2 linked regions of the Thermochromatium tepidum ATCC 43061 genome follow. The protein of the gene in region 2 interacts with the protein of the main gene of each other region in a pairwise test. Links are inferred from orthologs where the notes say so. Each region holds a gene or a part of one and is shown on either strand. Other genes may lie near its edges.

Region 1 (4,494 bases), 1.6 Mb from region 2 along the record:
AACCCCGAGATCGAGAAGAAACTCAACTCGCTCGTCTTCCCCGGCACCCAGGGTGGCCCGCTGATGCATGTGATCGCCGCCAAGGCGGTGGCCTTCAAGGAGGCCCTGGAGCCGAGCTTCAAGACCTATCAGGCCCAGGTGCTCGCCAACGCCCGCACCATGGCCGATGTCTTTATCGCACGCGGCTACGACGTCGTCTCCGGTGGCACCGACAATCATCTGTTTTTGGTCAGCTTCATCCGCCAGGGGCTGACCGGAAAGGACGTCGACGCCTGGTTGGGCACGGCCAACATCACAGTCAACAAGAACGCCGTCCCCAACGATCCGCAATCGCCCTTCGTCACCAGCGGTATCCGCATCGGTACCCCGGCCATCACCACGCGCGGTTTCGGCACCCCTGAGGCGCGTGATCTGGCGGGCTGGATGTGCGATCTGATCGATGCACGCGGCGCACCGGCGGTCATCGAAACCGTCAAGGCCAGGGTACTGGACCTCTGCCGGCGTTTTCCGGTCTACGGCCATTGACGTCAAACCCTTGATCCATCACTGCCCCAGATCTTGCTGGATGTACAGATGACATCAGGTTCGTTGCCATCGCTTTTGTGTGCCGTCGCTCCAGTTGGACGCTGGACGCTGGCGGCTGGAGGCTGATCCATGCGCTGTCCCTTTTGTGGTGCGCAGGATACCAGGGTCGTCGACTCGCGTCTGGCGGGCGAGGGGGATCAGGTTCGTCGGCGCCGCAAATGCGACCTCTGCGGTGAGCGCTTCACGACCTATGAGACCGTCGAGCTGAATCTGCCGCGTATCGTCAAGCGTGACGGCAACCGTGTCCCCTTTGACGGCGGGAAATTGCGTGCCGGCATGATGCGTGCGCTCGAAAAGCGACCGGTGAGCACCGAGCAGGTGGACCGGGCGCTGGCCCGTATCCAGCGTTCGCTGATGTCGAGCGGCGAGAGCGAGATCTCAACACAGCGGATCGGCGAACTGGTCATGGACGAGCTGCGTCAGATCGATCAGGTCGCCTATGTCCGTTTTGCCTCAGTCTATCGACATTTCGAGGACGTGGCGGCCTTCCGCGAGGAGATCGAGCGTCTGGAGCGTCAGCCCGCACCCGAATTCAGCCGCCGACAGATCGATCTGCTCGACGATCTGGAGCCGGACAACGGATGACCGGCTTGGACCTTGAGTGTTGCGACCCGCTCTATATGGCGCATGCCATCCGGCTGGCCGAGCGCGGACGCTATACCACAGATCCCAATCCGTGTGTCGGCTGTGTGCTGGTGCGCGATGGGCGAGTCGTCGGCGAGGGCTGGCATCATCGCGCCGGTGAGCCGCATGCTGAATCCCTGGCCCTGAGACAGGCCGGTGAGGAGGCCCGCGGTGCCACGGTCTATGTGACCCTGGAGCCGTGCTCGCATCAGGGGCGCACGCCACCCTGTGCCGATGCCCTGATCGGTGCCGGTGTGGCACGGGTCGTCTGCGCCATGATCGATCCCAATCCGCGGGTCTCCGGTCGCGGCATCGAACGCCTGCGTCAGGCCGGGATCGTAGTCGAGCTCGGTTGTCTGGAGGCCGAGGCACGGGCGCTCAATCCAGGCTTCATCAAACGCCATGAACAGGGGCGGCCCTATGTGCGCTGCAAGCTGGGTGCCAGTCTCGATGGCCGCACTGCCCTGGCCACGGGTGAGAGCCAATGGATCACATCCGAGGCCGCACGGCGTGACGTGCAGCGCTGGCGCGCGCGCAGCTCGGCCATCGTTACCGGGGTGGGGACGGTGCTGGGTGATGATCCGCGTCTGAATGTGCGTCTGACCGCCGCCGAGTTGCCTGGCATGGACCCGGAGGCACCGGTGCGTCAACCCTGGCGCGTGGTGGTCGACAGCTACTGGCGCACGCCGCCGGGGGCGCGTCTGCTCGGTCTGCCGGGGCGCACCCTGATTGCCGGTATCGGCCCTATCAACGAGACCGCAACTGCGCTCGAGGCGGCTGGGGCGGAGCTGATCCGTCTGCCGGAGCATAATGGTCGGGTCGATCTGGTAGCCCTGATGACCGAGTTGGCACGGCGCGAGGTCAATGAGGTCCTGCTGGAGGCCGGCGCGACCCTGGCGGGGGCGGCGGTGCGTGCCGGGCTGATCGATGAGATCCTGCTCTATCAGGCCCCCTGTCTCCTGGGGCAGGCCGCCAGGGGGCTGTTCGATCTGCCGGGGATCAATACCCTGGCCGATCGTATCGACCTGGAAATCCTGGAGGTTCGGCACATCGGCGTGGATCTGCGGATTCGGGCGCGTCCAAAGCTGTGACGCCTATGGGCCGTGGTCGCCCCTACTGAGGCCGCTCCAAGCCAGAACCCATAATTAAGCGAAGACCCAACCATCCATGTTCACAGGTATCATCCAAGCGGTGGGTATGATTCAACGTCTGGAGCCGTACGGTGGCGACGCGCGGCTCGACCTCGATACCGGCAAACTGCCGCTCGACGGCGTCGCCCTGGGCGACAGCATCGCCGTCAACGGGGTCTGCCTGACCGCCGTGGCCCTGACCGAGCGTGGCTTTGCGGCCGACGTCTCGCGCGAGACCCTGACCCTGACCACGCTCGGCACGCTCAAGCCCGGCGCCCGGGTCAATCTCGAAAGGGCCCTGACCCTGGCCACACCGCTCGGCGGGCATCTGGTCAGCGGACACGTCGATGGGGTTGGAACGGTCGTGGCGTGCCAAGAAGACGCGCGTTCCTGGCGGCTGCGCATCCAGGCCCCGGACGCCCTGGCGCGCTATATCGCCCCCAAGGGCTCGATCTGCGTCGATGGCACCAGCCTGACCGTCAATCGGGTCGAGGGCGCGGTGTTCGAGCTCAATATCGTGCCCCATACCCTCCAGGAGACCATCATCGGCGACTATCGTCCAGGCACCCGGGTCAACCTGGAGGTGGATCTGATCGCCCGCTATCTGGAGCGTCTGCTGCTCGGCGATCGGGCCGCCACCCCCGGGGTCTCGGGGCTGACGCTGGACTTTCTGGCCGAGCATGGCTTTGTCAAGTGACCTCGCCTCCGACCCGACCCTACAAACCACTGCATGAACCAAGACCTATGAGCCGTACCGGCCTAAACACGATCGAGGAGATCATCGACGACCTGCGCGCAGGCAAGATGGTCATCATCATGGACGACGAGGACCGCGAGAACGAGGGCGATCTGCTCATGGCCGCCGATTGCGTCACGCCCGAGGCCATCAATTTCATGACCAAGTACGGGCGCGGTCTGATCTGTCTGACCCTGACCAAGGAGCGCTGCGAGCGGTTGCGCCTGCCGCTCATGGTCAGCGACAACCGGGCCGCGCATTCGACCGCCTTTACTGTCTCCATCGAGGCCGCGCGCGGTGTGACCACCGGCATCTCAGCGGCCGATCGCGCCACCACCATCCGCGCCGCTGTGGCGCCCGAGGCCAGCCCCCGCGATCTGGTCCAGCCGGGCCATGTCTTTCCGCTCATGGCCCAGCCGGGGGGGGTGCTGGTACGGGCCGGACACACCGAGGCCGGTTGCGATCTGGCGCGGCTGGCCGGCTTTACGCCGGCGGCGGTGATCGTGGAGATCCTCAACGAAGACGGCAGCATGGCGCGCCGGCCCGATCTGGAGGTCTTCGCCCAGACCCATGGTCTCAAGATCGGTACCATCGCCGATCTCATCCACTACCGGCTGCGCAACGAAACCGCTGTGATCCGCGTGTGCGAGTGCGAGCTGCCGACGGTGCACGGTACCTTCGATCTGGTCGCCTATCGCGACACCATCGACAACGAGATCCATCTGGCCCTAAGGCTCGGTGCGATCAGCCCCGAGCGTCCGACCCTGGTGCGCGTGCATCTGCAGAATACCCTGTGCGATCTATTCGACACTACGCACAACGCCTGCGGCTGGCCGTTGCGCGACGTCATGCGTCAGGTGGCCGCCGCAGGGGAGGGTGTGATCGTGGTCCTGCGCAACCGCGACCATGCGTACGATCTGCTGTGCCGGCTCAAGGACTTCCAGTTCCACGACAGCGACGATCCGGTGCCGGTGCGCCAGGATCGCGGCGAACTGCGGACCTATGGCATCGGCGCCCAGATCCTGGCCGATCTCGGGGTGCGCAAGATGCGGGTGATGAGCGCGCCCAAGGCGATGCACGCCATTTCCGGATTCGATCTCGAAGTGGTCGAATACACGGGTGGCCGCTCCACTGTCTAAGGTTGTAGCGATTTTCGGAATAGACGATGAGTATCAAAACGATCGAGGGCGCCCTGAGCGCCGACCAGGCCCGCTTCTGTCTGGTGGTCTCGCGCTGGAATAGCTTCGTGGTCGAGAGTCTGGAGCGGGGCGCGATCGATGCGCTCCTGCGGCATGGCGCGAGCGCCTCGGATCTGACCATCGTGCGCGTACCGGGTGCCTTTGAGATGCCGGTCGCCATCGAGCGGATCGCGGCCAAGGGCAGCTATGATGCCATCATCGCGCTCGGTGCCGTCATCCG
Region 2 (5,335 bases):
CGCGGGTCGGGAACTGACCCACTTTCGTCTGGTGGGCTTCAAACCCGCCGAACCCTTCGCCCGTCATCTGCGTCAGGTTGCGCCATGAAAGCCTTGAAAGTCATCCTGGTCACTGTGCTTGCCGCTGGTATCAGTATCGGGGCGGCCATCGTCGGTCAGCACTGGATCGATGTCGAGGGCACCAACAGCGGCGGACAGGCCGAGCGCCCAAACGAGTCGCTCGACACCCTGCCCGATTTGCGTTTGCAAGACCTTGAAGGACGCCAGGTCTCCAGCAGTGCCTGGGCCGGCAAGGTGCTGGTGGTCAACTTCTGGGCCACCTGGTGTCCGCCCTGTTTGTCCGAAATCCCGAGGTTCGTCGAGGCTCAGGAACGGCTGCGCGAATCCGGCGTACAGTTTGTCGGCATCGCCGTCGATCGGGTCGAGGAGGTGCGCGCCTTCGTCGCCGCGCACCCGGTCAATTATCCGCTCCTGATCGCCACGCCCGAGGTGCTCGAACTCTCGGTGAGACTCGGCAACCGGCTCGAAGTGCTGCCCTTCACCCTGATCTTCGATCGGCATGGGCGGCGTGTCCACAGTCAGATCGGCGAACTGAGCACCGAGGAACTGACCCATTACCTGGACTCGCTGCTCGTGAAGGATGGACCGCACGTCTCACGCACACCCTGATCCTTGCTGGACAAGATCCTGCGAAATCCGCACAATTTGGCATGATTTGCCGCCGATTTCCTCCGGATGGCAATGATGCGTCTCCTTATCTTCTTTGGTCTGCAAGCGATTGGCGCCATGGCCTCGATCCTGGTCCTGAACGGACCCAATCTCAATCTGCTCGGCACCCGCGAACCCGGTCACTATGGGCGCGCCACCCTGGCCGACATCGAGCACCGGCTTGTGGCCATGGCCCGGGAAGCCGGCCATGAATTGACCTTCGTGCAGAGCAACGCCGAGCACGTCCTGATCGAGACCATCCATCAGGCTGGGCGCGATGGGGTGCAGTTCATCCTCATCAATCCGGCTGCCTTTACCCACACCAGCGTCGCCTTGCGCGATGCCCTGCTGGCCGTGGCCATCCCCTTCATCGAGGTACACCTGTCGAACGTGTACGCCCGCGAGCCCTTCCGCACCCACTCCTATTTCTCCGACATCGCGGTGGGCGTGATCTGCGGGCTCGGGGCCGAGGGGTATGCGCTGGCGCTAAGCGCCGCGCTCGGTCGACTGGCCCAGGATCCAACGAACGAGAACCACTGACACCATGGACATTCGCAAGGTCAAGAAGCTGATCGAGCTGTTGGGACAATCCGATGTCACCGAGATCGAGATCCACGAGGGCGAGGAATCGGTGCGCATCAGCCGCCAACCGAGCGGCGGTACGGCGATGCCCTTCTACCTACCCCCGGGGATGCCGATGCCCACGGTGGGCACCGCCCCGCCGCCGGTCGCCACACCGACCGCCCAGTCGGTAGATGACGAGGACGAGGACCAAACCACTGGTCACCTGGTGCGTTCACCCATGGTCGGGACCTTCTATCGCGCGCCCTCGCCGACGTCCAAACCCTTCGTCGAGGAGGGGCAGACGGTCAAGCCGGGCGATACGCTCTGCATCATCGAGGCGATGAAGATCCTCAACCAGATCGAGAGCGAGTACGCAGGGACGGTCAGGCGCATCCTGGTCGAGAACGGACAGCCGGTGGAGTACAACCAGCCGCTGTTCCTGATCGACTGAGGTCTGCCATCATGCCCGCCATGATCGAGAAGGTTCTGATCGCCAACCGGGGTGAGATCGCGCTGCGCATCCTGCGTGCCTGTCGTGAGCTCGGCATCAAGACGGTCGCCGTCCACTCCGAGCCCGATCGCGATCTCAAGCATGTGCTGCTGGCCGATGAGTCGGTCTGCATCGGCCCGGCCCCAGCGCTCCAGAGTTATCTCAATATCCCGGCCATCATCAGCGCCGCCGAGGTCACGGACACGGTGGCCATCCATCCCGGCTATGGCTTTCTGTCGGAAAACGCCGACTTCGCCGAGCGGGTCGAGAAGTCGGGCTTCATCTTCATTGGCCCGCGTCCCGAGACCATTCGGCTCATGGGCGATAAGGTCTCGGCCATCGCGGCCATGAAGGCCGCTGGCGTGCCCTGCGTGCCCGGCTCCGACGGTCCGATCGACGACAACAAAAAGCGGACACTCGAGATCGCGCGCGAGATCGGCTATCCGGTCATGATCAAGTCGTCCGGAGGCGGTGGTGGGCGCGGGATGCGCGTGGTGCACTCGGAGGCGACCCTGCTCAACGCGATCGCCCTCACCCAGGCCGAGGCGGCGGCGGCCTTCAATAACGATACGGTCTATCTAGAGAAATATCTGGAAAACCCGCGTCATATCGAGTTCCAGGTCCTGGCCGACCAGATGGGCAATGCCATCCATCTCGGCGAGCGCGACTGCTCGATGCAGCGGCGGCATCAGAAGGTGGTGGAAGAGGCGCCCGCGCCCGGGATCACCGAGGAACAGCGCCGTGCGATCGGCGAGCGCTGCGCCGCGGCCTGTCGTTCGATCGGCTACCGCGGGGCGGGGACGTTCGAGTTCCTCTATGAAAACGGGCAGTTCTATTTCATCGAGATGAACACCCGCGTCCAGGTCGAGCATCCGGTCACCGAGATGGTCACGGGGGTGGATATCGTCAAGGAGCAGATCCTGATTGCCGCCGGCGAGCCGCTGCGCTATCGGCAGGAAGACATCCAGATGCGCGGACATGCCATCGAGTGTCGCATCAACGCCGAGCACCCAGACACCTTCTTGCCCAGTCCGGGCAAGATCACCGATTTCCATGCCCCGGGCGGTCCTGGGGTACGGATCGATACCCATATCTACTCAGGCTATACCGTGCCCTGTCACTATGATTCGATGATCGGCAAGCTCATCGCCCATGGTGAGGATCGCGAAGCGGCGATCGCGCGCATGTGCAATGCCCTGCGCGAGACGGTCATCGAGGGCATCAACACCAATATCAAGCTCCATCGCTCGATCATGCGCGATGGTGGCTTCCTGGCCGGCGGCGCCAACATCCACTATCTGGAAAAGATGCTCGGCCTCTAGCCGCCAGGGTGCATCGTCTCCGGCAGGCCAAACGCCTCGGCTCGGGAAGAGCCCGAGGCGTCTTTTCAATGTGGACGCGATCGCTCGCGGCCAGACCGCTCACTGGGAGGGCCAGATCTCACGGCTTGGGGTCGCTTGTCGTTGGGCAGGAGCAGCGGGCATCTGGGGCGGAACCGCGCCATAGGGCATTCCATAGCCGCCGTAGGGAACGCCATAGCCATAGCCGCGATTGTAGGCACGGCCATAACCGCGTCCGCCGCCGCTCATATTCATGTTGAAGTCGCCATAGCCATCGCCGAACATGTCGCCTCTGTTGTCCCAGAGGCCGTTGCCATCGCCAGGGCCGCCCCACCAGGCACGTGTGGTGAAGGATGCGCCGGCAAAGAGCGCGGCGATGGCGCAAGCGGCGATCCGATTGGATCGGATCATGGTGTCGTCCTCTGTTGTGGAGCTGGGATGGCCGAACCAGGATAGGGGGCGGGCGTGTCATCCACAATTCATCGACCTTAAAAAGTTTTAACCGCGTCGCTCGATAAAACCTGCAAATCTAATGTCCCGATCGGCCATCCATAGCCGCTGGCCGGGGGTCGCAGGCGTGTGAGATCTATGAGGAGGCGAGCCTTGGAACAAAGCCCCAACCTGGACTCGAACAAGGGGGACTTGAACAAGGGCGCGGACGCCCGGACGAATGGCCAAGCCGCTCTGGCCCGGCGTTTCGCGGCACTGCGCGATCAGATCGCACGTGCCGTCCTCGGGCAACAGGGCCTGATCGAGCGGTTGCTGATCGCCCTACTGGCCGATGGGCATCTCTTGGTCGAGGGGGCCCCGGGTCTGGCCAAGACCACGGCGGTCAAGCAGCTCGCCGCCGGGCTGGAGGGCGACTTCCATCGCATCCAGTTTACACCCGATCTCTTGCCGGCCGATCTCACCGGAACCGAGATCTACCGCCCGCACGACGGCAGCTTTCGCTTCGATCGCGGTCCCATCTTCCACAACCTGCTGCTCGCCGACGAGGTCAACCGCGCCCCGGCCAAGGTGCAGTCGGCGCTGCTAGAGGCCATGGGTGAGCGTCAGGTCACGGTTGGGCGCGAGACCTACCCGCTGCCCGAGCTCTTTCTGGTCATGGCCACCCAGAACCCGATCGAGCAGGAGGGCACCTATCCGCTGCCCGAGGCCCAGCTCGATCGCTTCCTGCTGCATGTGCGCGTCGATTACCCCGATCTGGAGACCGAGCGCGCCATCCTGCGGCTCAATCGCGATCGGGCACGGTCTGTGCCGGACGATACGCCCAGGCTGGTCCTGACCCAGGCCGAGGTCTTTGCGGCGCGGCGGGCGATCCTGGAGCTCTACCTGGCCCCCGAGGTCGAGGACTATCTAGTGCATCTGGTGATGGCCACGCGCCGCCCCGGCGCCTATGCGCGCGCGCTCGACGGCTGGCTGAGATTCGGCGCCAGTCCACGGGCGACCATCGCGCTCGACCGCTGCGCGCGCGCCCGTGCCTGGCTCGCGGGACGCGACTTCGTCTCGCCCGAGGATATCCAGACGCTCCTGCCCGATGTGCTGCGCCATCGGGTGCTCTTGTCTTACGAGGCCGAGGCCGAGGGGCGTCGACCGGACGACTTCATCCAGGCGCTGCTGGCGCACGTCCCGGCACCCTGAGCGAGGCTTGGGCATGGCGGATTCGAACGACCGGACTCAAGCAGGCCTCTGCGCCGATCTCAAGGCGCTCATCGCGCTCCGTGCCCAGGCGCGACGGCTGGATCTGGCCCCGCGTGGTCGGGTACTGGCCACCCGTAGCGGCGGACATCTGTCGCGCTTTCGTGGGCGCGGCATGGAGTTCGACGAGTCGCGCGTCTATCTGCCGGGCGACGATCCGCGCAACATGGATTGGCGCGTGACGGCGCGTGCAGGCACGCCGCATGTAAAGCTGTTTCGCGAGGAGCGCGAGCGCCCGGTGTGGCTGCTGGTCGATCAGGGACCTTCGATGCGGTTCGGGACGCGCGTGGTCTTCAAATCCGTGGTCGCAGCGCGGGTGGCGGCGCTTCTCGGCTGGGCGGCGGTCGATCGTGGTGATCGGGTCGGTGGCCTGGTGTTCGACGAGGCGCGTCATCTGGAGCGGCGCCCGGCGGCGCGCGGCGCGGGTCTGCTGCCGCTGCTCGAACGTCTGGCCACGCCTTTCGATCCGTTGACGGAGGAGGGCGGTTGGACCGGCCTGGCGGCAGCCGCGTCCTCTCTGGCCGCGTTGGTGCGT

The links.
Region 1: the proteins of accC (region 2) and ribD interact in binary tests that used the Escherichia coli proteins (3 or more experiments, as listed by UniProt). The link is inferred for Thermochromatium tepidum ATCC 43061 from one-to-one orthologs.

Annotation. Positions count from the first base shown.
Region 1 is NZ_CP039268.1:346,778-351,271, forward strand. What follows is about bases 264-3,233. They hold ribD (bifunctional diaminohydroxyphosphoribosylaminopyrimidine deaminase/5-amino-6-(5-phosphoribosylamino)uracil reductase RibD), read left to right. Parts: upstream 264-1,166; coding sequence 1,167-2,300; downstream 2,301-3,233. Other genes in these bases: glyA (serine hydroxymethyltransferase), read left to right, coding at 264-525; nrdR (transcriptional regulator NrdR), read left to right, coding at 655-1,170; E6P07_RS01640 (riboflavin synthase), read left to right, coding at 2,377-3,036; ribBA (bifunctional 3,4-dihydroxy-2-butanone-4-phosphate synthase/GTP cyclohydrolase II), read left to right, coding at 3,084-3,233. Outside these bases: more of glyA, read left to right, coding at 1-263; more of ribBA, read left to right, coding at 3,234-4,214; ribH (6,7-dimethyl-8-ribityllumazine synthase), read left to right, coding at 4,241-4,494. UniProt on the Escherichia coli protein: Converts 2,5-diamino-6-(ribosylamino)-4(3h)-pyrimidinone 5'-phosphate into 5-amino-6-(ribosylamino)-2,4(1h,3h)-pyrimidinedione 5'-phosphate.
Region 2 is NZ_CP039268.1:1,985,897-1,991,231, reverse strand. The notes cover bases 979-3,913. They hold accC (acetyl-CoA carboxylase biotin carboxylase subunit), read left to right. Parts: upstream 979-1,743; coding sequence 1,744-3,084; downstream 3,085-3,913. Other genes in these bases: E6P07_RS09105 (AAA family ATPase), read left to right, coding at 3,745-3,913; E6P07_RS09110 (sulfur globule family protein), read right to left, coding at 3,184-3,513; accB (acetyl-CoA carboxylase biotin carboxyl carrier protein), read left to right, coding at 1,253-1,723; aroQ (type II 3-dehydroquinate dehydratase), read left to right, coding at 979-1,248. Outside these bases: E6P07_RS09135 (protein-disulfide reductase DsbD), read left to right, coding at 1-88; E6P07_RS09130 (TlpA family protein disulfide reductase), read left to right, coding at 85-669; more of aroQ, read left to right, coding at 787-978; more of E6P07_RS09105, read left to right, coding at 3,914-4,743; E6P07_RS09100 (DUF58 domain-containing protein), read left to right, coding at 4,757-5,335. UniProt on the Escherichia coli protein: This protein is a component of the acetyl coenzyme A carboxylase complex; first, biotin carboxylase catalyzes the carboxylation of the carrier protein and then the transcarboxylase transfers the carboxyl group to form malonyl-CoA.